Regions from separate parts of the Streptomyces sp. NPDC002309 genome, predicted to be linked through region 2. Evidence: predicted binding sites of a transcription regulator. Region 2 holds the regulator's gene; the other holds the start of a gene.
What was found. The regulator HspR, encoded in region 2, represses chaperone genes until heat shock. The targets are predictions, from matches to a motif close to TTGAGNNNNNNNNNCTCAA.
Positions count from the first base shown of each region.

Region 1 (9,358 bases), on a different contig from region 2:
TACGGGCGCTGGAGGCCGCCGACCGCGAGGAGCGGAGGTATCTGGGCCGCGGCAAGACCCACGACGACGCGACGGTCGTCCACGTGGAGCTGTGAGAGCCCCTCCTACTTCTCCATCCCGGAGTTCATCCGGTGCAGCAGACGCGCCAGCTCCGCCACCTCGCGGCGGTCCCAGTGGTCGAGCTTGCTGACGTAACGGGCGCGGCGGGCCTCACGGACCCGCTGCACCCGGGAGCGCCCCTCCACGGTGAGGTGCACCAGCCAGGCGCGGCCGTCGGCCGGATCGGGCTCGCGGGCCACCAGGCCCAGGTCCTCCAGGGCGTGCAGCTGACGCGACATGGTGGCCTTGCCGACCCCGATGTAGGAGGCGAGGTCGGTGGCCCGCTGCCGGCCGCACTCGTCGAGGCGCACGAGCAGTCCGTACGCCGCCGACTCCAGGTCGGGGTGGACCTCGCGGGCCATCTCGCCCTGACTGGCGCGGGCCCGCCGCAGGAACACCGTCAGTTCGCGCTCCAGCTCCAGGAACTCCGGCTCCACATCGCTGCGCGACCCGTCCGCCTCGGCGTGGCGTCCGCCGCCGTTTCCACCCTCGTGCACGTCAGCACCCTGATCCGTTTGCCTGGTAGTGAAACCTGCCGCCGACGGCGGTCGTCACCGCAGCGCCGTCAGTATTTCGCAGGCCCGGTCCGACGGCAGCCTCCGGGGCCCCCGAAGATCACCCGGAGTACACCTGGACGCGGTCCGGCGGTCGGGATCCGGGCAGCCGCACGGCGAAGGCCCGGGCCTCCCTGACGGGACCCGGGCCTCGCCTCTCCGGTCGCGCCCGTCACACCGCGACCGGAACCTCCGGCACCGCTCCGTTCGTCGCCGGCGACAGCGCCAGTTCCAGGACCTGGCGGACATCCGTGACGGCGTGCACGTCGAGCGTGTCCAGCACCTCCGCCGGGACGTCGTCCAGGTCGGGCTCGTTGCGCTTGGGGATGATCACGGTGGTGACCCCGGCCCGGTGCGCGGCGAGCAGCTTCTGCTTCACGCCGCCGATGGGCAGCACCCGGCCGGTCAGCGAGACCTCGCCGGTCATCGCCACGTCCGTGCGGACCGGGCGGCCGGAGAGCAGCGAGGCCAGCGCGGTCGTCATGGTGATGCCCGCGCTCGGACCGTCCTTCGGCACCGCGCCCGCCGGGAAGTGGATGTGCACGCCCCGGTCCTTGAGGTCGGCGACCGGCAGCTCCAGCTCGGCTCCCCGGCTGCGCAGGAAGGACAGGGCGATCTGCGCGCTCTCCTTCATCACGTCACCCAGCTGTCCGGTCAGCGTCAGACCCGCCGCGCCCGTCTCGGGGTCGGCCAGCGACGCCTCGACGAACAGCACGTCACCACCGGCGCCCGTGACCGCGAGGCCGGTCGCGACACCCGGCACCGCCGTGCGCCGCTCCGCGGGGTCCTGGGCGGACTCGGGGACGTGGTGCGGCCTGCCGATCAGGTCGCGCAGGTGCTCGTCCGTGACGGTGAACGGCAGCTTGCGCTCACCCAGTTCGTGCCGGGCCGCCACCTTGCGCAGCAGCCTCGCGACGGACCGCTCCAGGTTGCGCACGCCCGCCTCACGGGTGTACTCGCCGGCGAGCTTGCGCAGCGCGCTCTCGTCGAGGGTCACCTCGTCCTTCTCCAGCCCGGCGCGCTCCAGCTGCCGCGGCACCAGGTGGTCGCGGGCGATGACGACCTTCTCGTCCTCGGTGTACCCGTCGAGACGGACCAGTTCCATACGGTCCAGCAGGGCCTCGGGGATGGCCTCCAGCACGTTCGCGGTGGCCAGGAAGACGACGTCGGAGAGGTCGAGCTCGACTTCGAGGTAGTGGTCGCGGAAGGTGTGGTTCTGCGCGGGGTCGAGGACCTCCAGCAGGGCCGCGGCCGGGTCGCCGCGGAAGTCGGACCCCACCTTGTCGATCTCGTCGAGCAGCACGACCGGGTTCATCGACCCGGCCTCCTTGATCGCTCGGACGATCCGGCCGGGCAGCGCGCCCACGTAGGTGCGCCGGTGGCCGCGGATCTCCGCCTCGTCGCGCACGCCGCCGAGGGCGACCCGGACGAACTTGCGCCCCATGGCGTGGGCCACGGACTCGCCGAGGCTCGTCTTGCCGACGCCGGGCGGGCCGACCAGGGCCAGCACGGCACCGCCGCGCCGCCCGCCGACCACCCCGAGCCCGCGCTCGGAGCGCCGCTTGCGCACCGCCAGGTACTCGGTGATCCGCTCCTTCACGTCCTCCAGACCCGCGTGCTCGGCGTCCAGCACTGCCTGGGCGCCCTGGATGTCGTACGCGTCCTCGGTGCGCTCGTTCCACGGGAGTTCGAGCACGGTGTCGAGCCAGGTGCGGATCCAGGAGCCCTCGGGCGACTGGTCGGAGGACCGCTCCAGCTTGTCGACCTCCTTGAGCGCGGCCTCACGGACCTTCTCGGGCAGGTCGGCGGTCTCGACACGGGCCCGGTAGTCGTCGGACTCCTCGCCCTCCTGCTCGCCGTTCAGCTCGCGCAGCTCCTTGCGGACGGCCTCCAGCTGACGCCGCAGCAGGAACTCCCGCTGCTGCTTGTCGACGCCCTCCTGGACGTCCTTGGCGATCGTCTCGGCGACGTCCTGCTCAGCGATGTGGTCGCGCAACTGCTGGGTGGCGAGCTTGAGACGGGCCACCGGGTCGGGGGTCTCCAGCAGCCGGATCTTCTGGTCGAGGGTCAGGAAGGGCGAGTAGCCCGAGTTGTCGGCCAGGGCGGACACGTCGTCGATGGCCTGCACCCGGTCGACGACCTGCCAGGCACCCCGCTTCTTCAGCCATGCCGAGGCCAGTGCCTTGTACTCCTTGACCAGTTCCGTCACGTGCCCGGGCAGCGGGTCCGGCACGTTCTCGTCGAGGCCGGTCCCCTCGACCCAGAGGGCCGCGCCCGGCCCGGTGGTCCCGGCGCCGATCCGCACCCGGCTGCGGCCCCTGATCAGGGCGCCCGGGTCACCGTCGGCGAGCCGGCCGACCTGCTCGACCGTGCCGAGCACACCCGTGCTCGCGTAGCTGCCGTCGTTGCGCGGCACCAGCAGGACCTGCGGCTTTCCGGGCGTGTCACGGGCAGCCGCCTGCGCGGCCTCCACCGCCGCCCGGACATCTGCGTCACTCAGGTCCAGCGGGACCACCATGCCGGGCAGGACGACCTCGCCGTCGAGCGGCAGCACGGGCAGAGTGAGCGGTGTGGACGTCGAAGCCATGATCTCCCCTTCGGCAGTCAAGTTGAGCTATGCCGACTCAATGCCTGGCCGCGGCGCGTTGTTCCCCCGGGAGCGTTCGCTGTGAGCGATCACCGCGAGGGCCTCCCGCGCCGATCGAACCGAAGGGCCCGAAGGACCCGAACCGTTCATGGGGCATACGGAATTCCGTCAACGTGCCGTCACGGAAGTGCCAGGATGGGCCGATGCCCACGAGCCACGACATCCCCCAAGTCCTGGACCGTCGCGAGGGCCCGCACGGCGAGGTCGTGCTGCGGCGGCACGGCGCGCTGCTGCAGATCATCGCCAACGGCTGCTTCCTGATGGACACGTCCGACGGACGGTCGGAACGGCGCCTGGTCGACGCGGCGCTCGACGCCCTCGACGGCCGCCCCGACCCGCTGGTGCTGATCGGCGGACTCGGTGTCGGATTCTCGCTCGCACATGCCGCGGGCAACCCGCGCTGGGGCGGGATCACGGTGATCGAGAGGGAACGCGCGGTCATCGACTGGCATCGCGCGGGGCCTCTTTCGGCGGTTTCGCGCAATGCGCTGGCCGATCCACGCACGCGCATCGTCGAAGCGGATCTGATCGCCTACGTCAATGAGACTTCCGACACGTTCGACGCGCTGTGTCTCGACATCGACAACGGCCCCGACTGGACGGTCACGGAGGCCAACTCGGGGCTCTACTCGAAGGCCGGACTCGCATGCTGCGCAAGGACGTTGAGGCCCGGTGGGGTACTCGCCGTATGGTCGGCGAAACCCTCCCCGGAATTTGAAGGAACCTTGTGGAATGCCGGTTTCCGGCATGTGCGTACCGAAGAGATCCCGGTTGCCCGGGGCGTTCCCGACGTCGTGCACCTCGGCGTCCGACCGGAATAGCCGAGCCACGGTGACTCCCCGTACGCTGCTTGCCTGACGCCGATCATTCAAGCGTCAATCGCAGTCATGGGATCACCCCACGGATTCCGGAAAGCACACTTCAGGGGCGGGCGATGGAGCAGACACACACCTCCCAGAACGGCACGGCGGCGGCCACCCAGGGCGCTCAGCGCCGGGTACTGGTGGTCGAGGACGACGCGACGATCGTCGACGCCATCGCGGCCCGTCTGCGCGCCGAGGGATTCCTCGTGCAGACCGCCGGCGACGGTCCGGCCGCCGTCGACACGGCCGAGGCATGGCAGCCCGATCTGCTGATCCTCGACATCATGCTGCCGGGCTTCGACGGCCTGGAGGTCTGCCGCCGCGTGCAGGCCCAGCGGCCGGTGCCGGTACTGATGCTCACCGCGCGCGACGACGAGACCGACATGCTGGTCGGCCTCGGCGTCGGCGCCGACGACTACATGACCAAGCCCTTCTCCATGCGAGAGCTGGCCGCGCGCGTGCATGTGCTGCTGCGCCGGGTGGAGCGGGCCGCGGTCGCGGCCGCCACGCCGCGCAGCGGCATCCTGCGCCTGGGCGAGCTGGAGATCGACCACGCGCAGCGCCGGGTACGGGTGCGCAGCGAGGACGTGCACCTCACCCCCACCGAGTTCGACCTGCTGGTCTGCCTGGCGAACACGCCGCGCGCGGTGCTCTCGCGTGAGCAGCTGCTGGCCGAGGTGTGGGACTGGGCGGACGCCTCCGGGACCCGGACCGTCGACAGCCACATCAAGGCGCTGCGCCGGAAGATCGGCGCCGAGCGGATCCGCACGGTGCACGGCGTGGGCTACGCGCTGGAGACGCCGACGCCATGAGCGACGGGCGGCCGGCCGCACGGAGGAGCCCCGGGGAACCCTGGGGCGGCGTACGCCCGTTCTCGATCAAGACGAAGCTGGGCGCGCTGGTCGTCATCTCGGTGCTGATCACCACCGGTCTGATGATGATCGCGCTGCGCACCGAGACGGAGCTGCGCTTCATCACGGTGTTCTCGATGATCGCCACGCTGCTGATAACGCAGTTCGTGGCGCATTCGCTCACCTCGCCCCTGGACGAGATGAACGCGGTGGCCCGCTCCATCTCGCACGGCGACTACACCCGCCGGGTGCGGGAGAACCGCTGGGACGAGCTGGGCGACCTGGCCGTCACCATCAACCGCATGGCCGACGACCTGGAGGCCGAGGACCGCCAGCGCAAGGAGCTGGTGGCCAATGTCTCCCACGAGCTGCGGACCCCGATCGCGGGGCTGCGCGCCGTGCTGGAGAACATCGTGGACGGCGTCACCCGGGCCGACCCCGAGACCATGCGCACGGCCCTGAAGCAGACCGAGCGGCTCGGGCGCCTGGTCGAGACGCTGCTCGACCTGTCCCGCCTGGACAACGGCGTCGTCCCGCTCAAGCAGCGGCGCTTCGAGGTGTGGCCGTATCTGTCCGGGGTGCTGAAGGAGGCCAACATGGTCGCCTCCGCGCGCGCCGCCATGGCCTCGGGCTCCGGCAGCCACACGCGCACGGACGTCCATCTGCACCTCGACGTGTCCCCGCCCGAGCTGACCGCGCACGCCGACCCGGAGCGGATCCACCAGGTCGTGGTCAATCTGATCGACAACGCGGTCAAGCACAGCCCGCCGCACGGCCGTGTGACCGTGAAGGCCCGGCGCGGGTCGCGGCCGGAGTCGCTGGAGCTGGAGGTCCTGGACGAAGGTCCGGGCATCCCGCGCTCGGAGTGGCACCGGGTCTTCGAGCGATTCAACCGGGGAGCGGTCAGCCGGCCGCACGGCCCCGGCAGCGACGGCGGCACCGGCCTCGGCCTGGCGATCGCCCGCTGGGCGGTGGATCTGCACGGCGGCAGGATCGGAGTGGCTGAATCCGAGCGGGGTTGCCGGATTCTTATCACTCTTCCGGGACTGCCTTCTGTGCCAAGTTGACGTAAAGTTCGAAGCGGAGCCACAAGATCCACGGGCGTCCGCGCTGTCGGACACGTGTGATCAGGCAGAGGCCCGCGTCGCGCACGCGCCGGGTCTGCGTCGCCGTACCCCTTTCGCAGCGGAACCACGCTTGTTTCCCGCCATTCCAGCCCCCGAAACACGCCCTTCGATGTGACTTGCGCGACGTTGAACGGACCCGACCTGACCTTCCCGGTCATGGAGGCGTAGCGTTGATTCCCGCTGTCCATCACCTTGTGAAGCGGAAGAGGGCGGTTGCCGCCGTGTCGCCACAGTCCCCCAGTAACACATCGAGCTCGCCCAGCCTCCGGCCGGGCGTTACCCCGACGACCGACGCGGGCGCCGCGGGCAAGAATCCCGCTGCCGCGTTCGGTCCGAACGAGTGGCTCGTCGACGAGATCTATCAGCAGTACCTCCAGGACCCGAATTCGGTAGACCGCGCCTGGTGGGACTTCTTCGCCGACTACAAGCCGGGGGCAGCTGCCACCCCGGCGCCGGCGGCCCCCGCGGCCCCCCCGGCTCAGGCACCCGCGCAGACCGCTCCCCCGGCCCCGGCCGCGCCCGCGGCCCCGAAGCCCGCCGCGGCTCCCGCGCCGGCTCCGGCCCCCGCGCCGCCGAAGGCCGCTGCTCCCGCGCCGGCCGCCGCCAAGCCGCAGCAGCCGGCGGCCAAGGCCGCCGCGCCGGCCGCCGGCGCCCCTGAGGGCCCCGAGCTGGTCACGCTGCGCGGCCCGGCCGCCGCGGTCGTGAAGAACATGAACGCCTCGCTGGAGCTGCCGACGGCCACCTCGGTCCGCGCGGTCCCGGTGAAGCTGCTGTTCGACAACCGCATCGTCATCAACAACCACCTGAAGCGCGCCCGGGGCGGGAAGATCTCCTTCACGCACCTGATCGGCTACGCGATGGTGCAGGCCATCAAGGCCATGCCGGCGATGAACTGGTCGTTCGGCGAGAAGGACGGCAAGCCGACCCTGGTCAAGCCGCCGCACATCAACCTCGGTCTCGCCATCGACCTGGTCAAGCCGAACGGCGACCGCCAGCTGGTCGTCGCGGCGATCAAGAAGGCCGAGACGCTGAACTTCTTCGAGTTCTGGCAGGCCTACGAGGACATCGTCCGTCGCGCCCGCGACAACAAGCTGACGATGGACGACTTCACCGGTGTCACGGTCTCCCTGACCAACCCCGGTGGCCTCGGCACCGTCCACTCGGTCCCGCGCCTGATGCCCGGCCAGTCGGTGATCATGGGCGTCGGCGCCATGGACTACCCGGCGGAGTTCCAGGGCACGTCCCAGGACACCCTGAACAAGCTCGGCATCTCGAAGGTCATGACGCTCACGTCGACCTACGACCACCGGGTGATCCAGGGCGCCGCCTCCGGCGAGTTCCTCCGCCAGGTCGCGAACCTGCTGCTCGGCGAGAGCGGCTTCTACGACGGCATCTTCGAGGCGCTGCGCATCCCCTACGAGCCGGTCCGCTGGCTCAAGGACATCGACGCCAGCCACGACGACGACGTCACCAAGGCCGCCCGCGTCTTCGAGCTGATCCACTCCTACCGGGTCCGGGGCCACGTCATGGCCGACACCGACCCGCTGGAGTACCGCCAGCGCAAGCACCCCGACCTGGACGTCACCGAGCACGGCCTGACCCTGTGGGACCTGGAGCGCGAGTTCGCCGTCGGCGGGTTCGCCGGCAAGTCCCTGATGAAGCTGCGCGACATCCTGGGCGTGCTGCGCGACTCGTACTGCCGCACCACCGGTATCGAGTTCATGCACATCCAGGACCCCAAGCAGCGCAAGTGGATCCAGGACCGCATCGAGCGCCCGCACACCAAGCCGGAGCGCGAGGAGCAGCTGCGCATCCTGCGCCGGCTGAACGCGGCCGAGGCGTTCGAGACCTTCCTGCAGACGAAGTACGTCGGCCAGAAGCGCTTCTCCCTCGAGGGCGGCGAGTCGGTCATCCCGCTGCTGGACGCGGTCATCGACAGCGCGGCCGAGTCCCGCCTGGACGAGGTCGTCATCGGCATGGCCCACCGCGGCCGGCTGAACGTCCTCGCGAACATCGTCGGCAAGTCGTACGCGCAGATCTTCCGCGAGTTCGAGGGCAACCTCGACCCGAAGTCGATGCACGGCTCCGGCGACGTCAAGTACCACCTGGGCGCCCAGGGCACCTTCACGGGCCTGGACGGCGAGCAGATCACGGTCTCGCTGGCCGCGAACCCCTCGCACCTGGAGGCGGTCGACCCGGTCCTCGAGGGCATCGCCCGCGCCAAGCAGGACATCGTCAACAAGGGCGGCACGGACTTCACGGTCCTGCCGGTCGCGATCCACGGCGACGCGGCCTTCGCGGGCCAGGGCGTGGTGGCCGAGACCCTGAACATGTCGCAGCTGCGGGGCTACCGCACCGGCGGCACGGTCCACGTGGTCATCAACAACCAGGTGGGCTTCACCGCGGCGCCCGAGTCCTCGCGCTCCTCGATGTACGCCACCGACGTGGCCCGCATGATCGAGGCCCCGATCTTCCACGTGAACGGCGACGACCCGGAGGCCGTGGTCCGCGTCGCGCGGCTGGCCTTCGAGTTCCGCCAGGCGTTCAACAAGGACGTGGTGATCGACCTCATCTGCTACCGCCGCCGCGGTCACAACGAGTCGGACAACCCGGCCTTCACCCAGCCGCTGATGTACGACCTGATCGACAAGAAGCGCTCGGTGCGCAAGCTCTACACCGAGTCCCTCATCGGTCGCGGCGACATCACCCTGGAAGAGGCCGAGCAGGCGCTCCAGGACTACCAGGGCCAGCTGGAGAAGGTCTTCACCGAGGTCCGTGAGGCCACCTCGCAGCCGGCGTCGGTGGAGACCCCGGACACGCGGGCCGAGTTCCCGGTCGCCGTGAACACGGCCGTCTCCGCGGAGATCGTCAAGCGGATCGCCGAGTCCCAGGTCAACATCCCCGACCACATCACCGTCCACCCGCGTCTGCTGCCGCAGATGCAGCGCCGGGCGACGATGGTCGAGGACGGCACGATCGACTGGGGCATGGGCGAGACCCTCGCCTTCGGCTCGCTGCTCCTGGAGGGCGTCCCGGTCCGGCTCGCGGGCCAGGACTCCCAGCGCGGCACCTTCGGCCAGCGGCACGCGGTCATCATCGACCGCAGCACCGGCGAGGAGTACACGCCGCTGCAGTACCTGTCGGAGGACCAGGCACGCCTGAACGTCTACAACTCCCTGCTGTCCGAGTACGCGGCGATGGGCTTCGAGTACGGCTA
Region 1 is NZ_JBSFCI010000021.1:916-10,273, reverse strand. It holds gene ACWCPM_RS18745 (protein phosphatase 2C domain-containing protein) at 1-95, shown strand, start outside; gene ACWCPM_RS18740 (MarR family winged helix-turn-helix transcriptional regulator) at 105-596, opposite strand; gene lon (endopeptidase La) at 826-3,240, opposite strand; gene ACWCPM_RS18730 (spermine/spermidine synthase domain-containing protein) at 3,444-4,121, shown strand; gene ACWCPM_RS18725 (response regulator transcription factor) at 4,235-4,975, shown strand; gene ACWCPM_RS18720 (sensor histidine kinase) at 4,972-6,081, shown strand; gene ACWCPM_RS18715 (multifunctional oxoglutarate decarboxylase/oxoglutarate dehydrogenase thiamine pyrophosphate-binding subunit/dihydrolipoyllysine-residue succinyltransferase subunit) at 6,363-9,358, shown strand, end outside.
Region 1: the regulator HspR is predicted to act here: its motif matches at 3,263-3,281, upstream of lon (endopeptidase La).

Region 2 (9,358 bases):
GCCACGAGCACCGACCCCTCCGGCAACACGGTCCACAGCTGCACCGACTACGACGGCGACCAGGGCGCCACCTACGCCTACGTGGTGACGCGCAAGGACATCCACGGCCGCTGGTCCGTCGCGTCACAGGAGATCCTCGTCACCCGCCCCGGCGACGAGATCGCCCCGCCGGCCGTGACCGATCTGACCGCGCAGGCCCTGGAGTACGGCGTCAAACTCGACTGGGACGCGAGCCCGGTGGAGGACCTGGCCGAGTACTGGATCTACGAGCAGTCGCATCCGCAGCAGCACCCCGACTACCTCCGCACGGTGGACGCCACCAAGTCGGAGACCCTGCTGCGGATGCCGGCCGACGGCGAGCAGAAGCACTACGTCGTCATCCCCGTGGACCGGTACGGCAACGCCGCGACCTTCATCGGCGACATCGAGGACGACGGGACCTACTGGAGCGACCCGGTCTCCGCGGTCTCCGTCACCGAGCTGGACCTCCGCCCGACGACCGAGGCCCCCGAGCCCACGGCGTGCGATCTGGGCGCGTTCGTCGACCGGTCGGGCAACGTCCTGGTGGACCCGTACTGCTACGGCTCGGCCTTCACCGAGGCCGACGGCTACCACGTCCACCGCTGGGACCGGGCGACGAACACCTGGGTCCGTCTGACGGAGACGCCCGCGACGACCTCGTACTGGACCGACACCAGTGCGCCGGCCGGCACCACCGTCCACTACCTGGCCTCCTTCACCAAGGAGGACGGCACGGAGGCGTTCACGGACGTGGCCACCGCCGCCACCCTGCCCAGCGGCACCTGAGTCGAAGAGCACAGCGAAGGGGGCCCGGCGGTTCTCACCGAACCTCCGGGCCCCCTTCGCGTACCTGCGTTCCTGCCTAGTCCTTGGCCTTCTTCGGGCGCCACACCACCAACGCGCTGGTCTGCTGGACCTCCTGGTACGGCACCAGGTCGCGGCGGTAGGACGCGTGCACCGCGGCCTCGCGCTGCTGCATCGCCGCCGCCGCGCCGTCCAGCCCGGCCTGGAGCTCCGCGACGCGGGACTGAAGTGCCGCGACCTGGTTCTCCAGTTCGATGATGCGTTTGATGCCGGCCAGGTTGATGCCCTCGTCCTGCGACAACTGCTGCACCTGGCGGAGCAGTTCGATGTCGCGGGCCGAGTAGCGGCGGCCCCGGCCGGCGGTGCGGTCCGGAGACACCAGCCCCAGCCGGTCGTACTGGCGCAGCGTCTGCGGGTGCAGGCCGGACAACTGGGCCGCCACCGAGATGACGTAGACCGGGGTCTCCTCGGTCAGTTCATAGGGGTTGCGTCGACGGCCGTTGATGTCCATGGCTTCACTCATGCTCCCTTCGCGGCCTGGAACAGCTCCGCCCGCGGATCCTCGTCCGCGGTCGCCTCGCGATACGCCTCCAGCGCGTCACGAGCCTTCCCCGTCAGGTCCTTGGGGACACTCACCTCGACGGTGACGAGCAGATCCCCCCGGGTGCCGTCCTTGCGGACCGCGCCCTTGCCCCGGGCCCGCATCGTGCGGCCGTTCGGCGTGCCCGGCGGAAGCTTCAGGGTGACCGAGGGCCCGCCCAGGGTCGGGACCCTGACCTCGCCGCCGAGTGCCGCCTCCGTGAACGTCACGGGGACGACGACGGTGAGGTTGTCGCCCTTGCGGCCGAACACCGGGTGCTCCTTGACGTGGACGACCACGTACAGGTCGCCCGCCGGGCCGCCCCGCTCGCCGGGCGCGCCCTTGCCGCGCAGGCGGATCCGCTGGCCGTCCGAGACCCCGGCCGGGATGCGCACCTGCATGGTCCGCGAGGACTTGGCGCGTCCGCTGCCCTTGCAGACCTCGCAGGGGTTCTCCGCGATCAGGCCGCGGCCCTTGCAGTCGGGGCACGGGTCGGTCAGCGAGAAACCGCCGCCGGAGCCGCGCGCGACCTGGCCGGTGCCGACGCACGTCGGGCACACACGGGGTGTGCCGTTGGCGTCGCCGGTGCCGGAGCACGCCTTGCACGGCGCCTGCGAGGACATCCGCAGCGGGACCGTCGCGCCCTCGATCGCCTCGGTGAAGCTGAGGGTGACCTCGGACTCGATGTCCTGTCCGCGCCGCGGCTGGGTCCGGGTGCCGGTCGTGGGGCCGCCCCGGTTGAACAGGCCCCCGAAGACATCACCGATTCCGCCGCCGAAGCCGCCCGCCTGCCCGCCCTGGCCCTGGGCGCCGCCGAAGAGGTCGCCCAGGTCGAAGTTGAACGAGCCGCTGCCCGCGCCCGGCCCCGGGCGGAAGCCGCCGTTGCCGAACAGGGTGCGCGCCTCGTCGTACTCCTTGCGCTTCTTGGGGTCACCGAGGACGTCGTTCGCCTCGGAGATCTCCTTGAAGCGTTCCTCGGCCTTGGCGTTGCCCTTGTTGGCGTCCGGGTGGAACTCGCGGGCGAGCTTGCGGTACGCCTTCTTGATCTCGGCCTCGGTGGCGTCCTTGGGGACGCCGAGAACCTTGTAGTAGTCCTTCTCGATGAAGTCCTTGGTGCTCATCCTCGACGTCCCTCCTCCCTCATCCGTTCAACGTCAGCCCTCGTCCGGGCCACCGCTCTCCTTGTCGTCGGCCTGCGCGTCGCCCTCCTCGGCGGGCTTCACGGTCTGCGCGCCCGGCTGGGGCTCGGCGACGGCCACCCGCGCGGGGCGGATGGTGCGTTCGCCGATGCGATACCCCGGCTGGAGGATCGCGACGCAGGTCGTCTCGGTGACGTCCGGCGCGTACGAGTGCATCAGGGCCTCGTGGATCGTCGGGTCGAAGGGCTCGCCCTCCTTGCCGAACTGCTGAAGGCCCATCTTGGCCGCCACGGTCTCCAGCGACTCGGCGACGGACTTGAAACCGCCGACCAGCTCGCCGTGCTCCCGGGCCCGGCCGATGTCGTCGAGCACGGGCAGGAGCTCCGTCAGGAGGTTCGCGATCGCGATCTCCTTGACGGTGATCCGGTCGCGCTCGACCCGGCGACGGTAGTTCTGGAACTCGGCCTGGAGCCGCTGGAGGTCCGCGGTGCGCTCGTTGAGCGCGGTGCGCACCTGGTCCAGCTGGGCCACCAGGGCCGCCGTCTGGTTCGCGTCCCCGGCCGGGGCCGCCCCCTCCTCCGGGGAGGGGGTGGCGGCCTGCGGCTCGGCGTCGTCGGGAGTCGCGCCGGAGGGGACGTCGGGCCTCTCCTCGAAGCCCGGGGTCTCCTCCGTCACGCGGCACCGTCCTTGCGCTCGTCGTCCACGATCTCGGCGTCGACCACGTCGTCGTCGGCCTTGGGCTGCTCGGCGCCGCCCGCGGTGGCCTGGGACGCCTGGGCGTCGGCGTACATGGCCTGGCCCAGCTTCTGGGAGACGGCCGCGACCTTCTCCGTGGCGGTGCGGATCTCGGCCGAGTCGTCGCCCTTGAGCTTCTCCTTCAGCTCGGCGAGGGCGGCCTCGACCTCGGTCTTGATCTCGCCGGGGACCTTGTCCTCGTTGTCCGCGAGGAACTTCTCCGTCTGGTAGACGAGCTGCTCGCCCTGGTTGCGGGACTCGGCGGCCTCGCGGCGGCGGTGGTCCTCCTCCGCGTACTGCTCGGCCTCCTGGCGCATCCGGTCGACCTCGTCCTTCGGCAGCGAGGAGCCGCCGGTGACGGTCATCTTCTGCTCCTTGCCGGTGCCGAGGTCCTTCGCCGTGACGTGCATGATGCCGTTGGCGTCGATGTCGAAGGCGACCTCGATCTGCGGGACACCGCGCGGCGCCGGGGGCAGACCGGTCAGCTCGAACATCCCGAGCTTCTTGTTGTACGCCGCGATCTCGCGCTCGCCCTGGTAGACCTGGATCTGCACGGAGGGCTGGTTGTCCTCGGCGGTGGTGAAGATCTCCGAACGCTTCGTCGGGATCGTCGTGTTCCGCTCGATGAGCTTGGTCATGATGCCGCCCTTGGTCTCGATACCGAGGGACAGCGGGGTGACGTCGAGGAGCAGGACGTCCTTGACCTCGCCCTTGAGGACACCGGCCTGGAGGACGGCGCCGATGGCGACGACCTCGTCCGGGTTCACGCCCTTGTTGGCGTCCTTGCCGCCGGTCAGCTGCTTGACGAGCTCGGCGACGGCGGGCATACGGGTGGAGCCACCGACGAGGACGACGTGGTCGATCTCGCCGAGCTGGATGCCGGCGTCCTTGATGACGTTGTGGAACGGCGTCTTGCAGCGCTCCAGCAGGTCCGCGGTCAGCTGCTGGAACTGGGCGCGGGTGAGCTTCTCGTCGAGGTGCAGGGGGCCCTCGGCGGAGGCGGTGATGTAGGGGAGGTTGATCGAGGTCTCCGTGGAGGACGACAGCTCGATCTTCGCCTTCTCGGCGGCCTCACGCAGACGCTGCAGCGCCATCTTGTCCTTGGCCAGGTCCACGCCGTGACCGGACTTGAACTGCTGCACCAGGTAGTCGACGACGCGCTGGTCCCAGTCGTCACCACCGAGGTGGTTGTCACCGTTGGTGGCCTTCACCTCGACGACACCGTCGCCGATCTCCAGCAGCGAGACGTCGAACGTACCGCCACCGAGGTCGAAGACCAGGATGGTCTGGTCGTCCTTGTCGAGGCCGTACGCCAGGGCGGCGGCCGTCGGCTCGTTGACGATGCGCAGGACGTTCAGACCGGCGATCTCGCCGGCCTCCTTGGTGGCCTGGCGCTCGGCGTCGTTGAAGTACGCCGGGACGGTGATGACCGCGTCGGTCACCTTCTCGCCCAGGTAGGCCTCCGCGTCGCGCTTCAGCTTCTGCAGCACGAAGGCGCTGATCTGCTGCGGGTTGAAGGGCTTCCCGTCGAGCTCGATCTTCCAGTCCGTGCCCATGTGACGCTTGACCGACCGGATGGTCCGGTCGACGTTGGTCACGGCCTGACGCTTGGCCACCTCGCCGACCAGCACCTCGCCGTTCTTGGCGAAGGCGACGACGGACGGCGTGGTCCTGGCGCCCTCGGCGTTGGTGATGACGGTGGGCTCGCCGCCCTCCAGAACGCTGACGACCGAGTTTGTCGTGCCCAGGTCGATGCCGACCGCACGTGCCATGGTTGATTCCTCCAGCTGACTTGAGTGGAACAGGCTCAAGTGTGCATGACGTCCGCGTCGGGGTCAACAGACCTGAGTCGCTCCGACTCAACTCTTATCCGTTCCTTACACGCAGGTGCCCTGTGACCTGCAAGGACGCAGCGGCACGCGTCGAGGTTCCCGTCAACCGGGTGCGCGTCTTCACCCGCAGCAGCCCGAGGACGAGAAGCAGCGCGACGCCCGCGACACCGAGCACCGCGAACCCTCCGGCCCACCCGGTGTGCACCAGGACGCCCACGAGCACCCCGGCGAAGGCGAGGGCGCCCAGCACCACGGTCACGCCCTGCGGAGAGAGCCCGAGCCGCCGCAGCCGGTGCGCCAGATGGTCGGGGCCGGGCCTGCGGGTCAGCAGCCGCCGCGCCAGCACCACGAGCAGGACGTCCGCGCTCGCCACGGCGGTGAACGCGAACAGCGGGCCGGCGGAACTCCCCGGCGCGTACCCCGCGCGGGTCAGCACCACCGCGCCGGCGAGCACGAACCCGGTGAACAGCGACCCGCACGCGCCGAGCGCGATCCGCGCGGGATGCCAGTTGTGCATCAGGAACCCGGTCAGCGCGGCGGCCAGCACGCTCAGCAGCACCGCGAGCCCGTCCATCACCTCGACCGCCGCGCACACCCCCACCCCGAAGGCGGTCACCACTCCGACGGTCCCCACCAGCGCGTCCGCGTGGTCGAGCGCCCGGAAGGCCACGGCGACGGCCGCGATCCACGCGACGGCCACCACCCCGCCGACGACACCGACCTCCTCGTACGGCACCACGCAGGCCGCCGCCCCCGCCGTGCCGCACAGCAGCAGCCGCGCCCGCAGCCGCCACAGGTCCGCCAGCAGCCCGAGCAGGGCGACGGCTCCGGAGGCGACCAGCAGCGTGCCGACGCCGGAGCCGAGCGGGGCGACGCCGGTCCACTCGCCGGTGCCCGCGACGGCGAGGGTGGCGAGCACGACGGCCACGCCGCCGAGCAGCGGAACGGGGGTGCGGCGGCGCCGGTCGAGCAGTCCGAGGCGCAGCGCGGGCACGCGCAGGACGGCCGTGAGCAGCGAGGCGAGCAGGAGGGCCGCGACAGCGGCGGCGATGCCGTAGAGCACGGTCTTAAATTAGGCGTGAATCTCTCAATTTGGTACGAATAACACGTTCGGTTCGTGAGGTGGCACGTTCACTTCGTGAGGCGACCCTCAGCGATTCAGATCACTCCATGCCTGGCTACAGTGCGACAAGGGATGCGGGTAGTCTCAGACCGACTGGGTAAGTTACCGCTTAGTAATCTCCCTCGCAGGCCCGAGGAGCCCCCAAATGCAACTCGCCGCGATCATCGTGTCGCTGGTCCTGACCGTGGTCGGCGTCGCCCTGCTCGCGCGCGCCACCGGTCAGTTCGTCCGGTATTTCAAACTGGGCCAGCCCGTACCCGCCGGCACCCGGACCGACAACCCCTACCAGCGCAGTGTGACGCTGGTGAAGGAGTTCCTCGGCCATACGCGGATGAACCGCTGGGGCGTCGTGGGTATCGCCCACTGGTTCGTGGCGATCGGCTTTCTGACGCTGATCCCGATTCTGGGCCAGGCCATGGGCCAGTTGTTCGTGGCCGACTTCACACTCCCACTGATCGGCGGGTGGCTGCCGTGGGAGATGTACGTCGAGTTCATCACCGTGTTGACGATCTTGGGCATTTCGGTGCTCATGGCGATCCGGCTGCTGAGCCTGCCCTCACGAGCCGGCCGCAAGTCCCGCTTCGCCGGCTCGACGGCATGGCAGGCGTACTTCGTCGAGTACGTCATCTTCACCATCGGATTGTCGATCTACGTCCTGCGCGGCCTCGAAGGCGCGCTCCACCACGTCGAGCACTACGAGGCCGCATACTTCGCGTCGTATCCGCTGGTCCTCGCCTTCAAGGGCCTGTCTGTCGGCGTTCTGCAGAATCTCGTCTACTTCGTGGCGATGATCAAGGTCGGGACGTCGTTCGTCTGGATGATCGTGGTCTCGCTCAACACCGACATGGGCGTGGCCTGGCACCGCTTCCTGGCGTTCCCGAACATCTGGTTCAAGCGCGAGGCGGCCGGCGGAACGGCGCTGGGCGCCCTCCAGCCGATGACCTCGGGCGGCAAGCCGATCGACTTCACCGACCCCGGTGACGACGACGTCTTCGGTGTCTCCCAGGTCGAGCAGTTCTCCTGGAAGGGCCTGCTGGACTTCTCCACCTGCACCGAGTGCGGTCGCTGCCAGTCGCAGTGCCCCGCCTGGAACACCGGCAAGCCGCTCTCCCCCAAGCTCCTGATCATGTCGCTGCGCGACCACGCGCACGCCAAGGCCCCCTATCTGCTGGCCGGCGGCGGCAAGACCATGGAGGGCGAGGAGAAGGCGAGCGAGGAGCAGCTGGCCGGCGTGCCCGCCGCCGCCCTCGCGGAGGCCGAGCGCCCGCTGATCGGCACCGCCGAGGAGAACGGCGTCATCGACCCGGACGTCCTGTGGTCCTGCACCACCTGCGGCGCCTGCGTCGAGCAGTGCCCGGTGGACATCGAGCACGTCGACCACATCGTCGACATGCGCCGCTACCAGGTGATGATCGAGTCGGCGTTCCCGTCCGAGGCGGGCACGATGCTGAAGAACCTGGAGAAGAAGGGCAACCCCTGGGGCCTGGCGAAGAAGCAGCGCCTGGAGTGGCTCAAGGAGGTCGACTTCGAGATCCCGGTCGTCGGCAAGGACATCGAGGACCTCACCGAGGTCGAGTACCTGTACTGGGTCGGCTGCGCCGGCGCCCTGGAGGACCGGGCGAAGAAGACCACCAAGGCCTTCGCCGAGCTGCTGCACATCGCGGGCGTGAAGTTCGCGATCATGGGCGGCGACGAGAAGTGCACCGGTGACTCCGCCCGCCGCCTCGGCAACGAGCCCCTCTTCCAGGAGCTCGGCATGGAGAACGTCGCCGCGCTGAACATGGCCTTCGGCGAGGACGACGAGGACGAGTCGACGAAGAAGCCGAAGTCGGCCAAGAAGATCGTCGCGACCTGCCCGCACTGCCTCAACACCATCGGCAACGAGTACCCGCAGCTCGGCGGGGACTACGAGGTCATCCACCACACCCAGCTGCTCCAGCACCTGGTCGACGAGGGCAAGCTCGTCCCGGTCACTCCGGTCGAGGGCATCATCACCTACCACGACCCCTGCTACCTGGGCCGCCACAACAAGATCTACACGCCGCCGCGCGAGATCATCGCGGCCGTCCCGGGTGTCCGCAACGAGGAGATGCACCGCCACAAGGAACGCGGCTTCTGCTGCGGCGCCGGCGGCGCGCGGATGTGGATGGAGGAGCGGATCGGCAAGCGCATCAACAACGAGCGCGTCGACGAGGCCCTCTCCCTCAACCCCGACATCGTCTCCACCGCCTGCCCGTTCTGCCTGGTCATGCTCACGGACTCGGTCAACGGCAAGAAGAACGACGGCACCGCCAAGGAGTCCATCCAGGTCGTCGACGTCGCCCAGCTCCTCCTCGACTCCGTGAAGATCCCGGTCGTCCCGGAGGACACGGCGGACGCCGAGGCCGAACCGGAGCCGGAACCGGTGAAGTAGCGGCCCGGGCCTCTTTCCTGAAGACGGCGGCGCCCCGACGCCGACCCGGACAGCAGGGTGCCACCGCGGGCCCGGGCCAACGGCCCGGGCCCGCGGTGCTCCGCCGGCGTCGCGGCCGGCCGGAAGTCTTCACGGGCGGGAGCCCGGCCGGAAGTTAGGATCCGGTCCATGGCCCTGACGGTAAGTGAAGTCGACCGGTTCGAGGCGTCCAGGCCCCGTCTGGAGGCCATCGCCTACCGTCTGCTGGGCTCCGCGAGCGAGGCCGAGGACGCCGTGCAGGAGACGTTCCTGCGCTGGCAGACCGCCGGCACGGGCCACATCAGGGTCCCTGAGGCATGGCTGACCAAGACGCTCACCAACCTGTGCCTCAACCACCTCACCTCGGCCCGCGCGCGGCGCGAGACCTACGTCGGCCAGTGGCTGCCCGAGCCGCTGCTGGCCGGGGACCCGATGCTCGGCCCGGCGGACACCGCCGAACAGCGCGAGTCGGTCTCGTACGCGGTCCTCGTCCTGCTGGAGCGCCTCTCCCCGGGCGAGCGGGCGGTGTACGTGCTGCGGGAGGCGTTCGACTACCCGCACCGGGAGATCGCCGCGATCCTCGACATCACCGAGGCCGCCAGCCAGCAGATCCTGCACCGCGCGAAGAAGCACGTCGCCGACGGCAGGACCCGCGGCGCGGTCGACGCCGCCGCCGCCCGACGGGTCGTCGAC
Region 2 is NZ_JBSFCI010000002.1:236,152-245,509, forward strand. It holds gene ACWCPM_RS02585 (PA14 domain-containing protein) at 1-807, shown strand, start outside; gene ACWCPM_RS02590 (heat shock protein transcriptional repressor HspR) at 884-1,336, opposite strand; gene dnaJ (molecular chaperone DnaJ) at 1,345-2,526, opposite strand; gene grpE (nucleotide exchange factor GrpE) at 2,560-3,219, opposite strand; gene dnaK (molecular chaperone DnaK) at 3,216-5,051, opposite strand; gene ACWCPM_RS02610 (MraY family glycosyltransferase) at 5,146-6,174, opposite strand; gene ACWCPM_RS02615 ((Fe-S)-binding protein) at 6,380-8,647, shown strand; gene sigJ (RNA polymerase sigma factor SigJ) at 8,816-9,358, shown strand, end outside.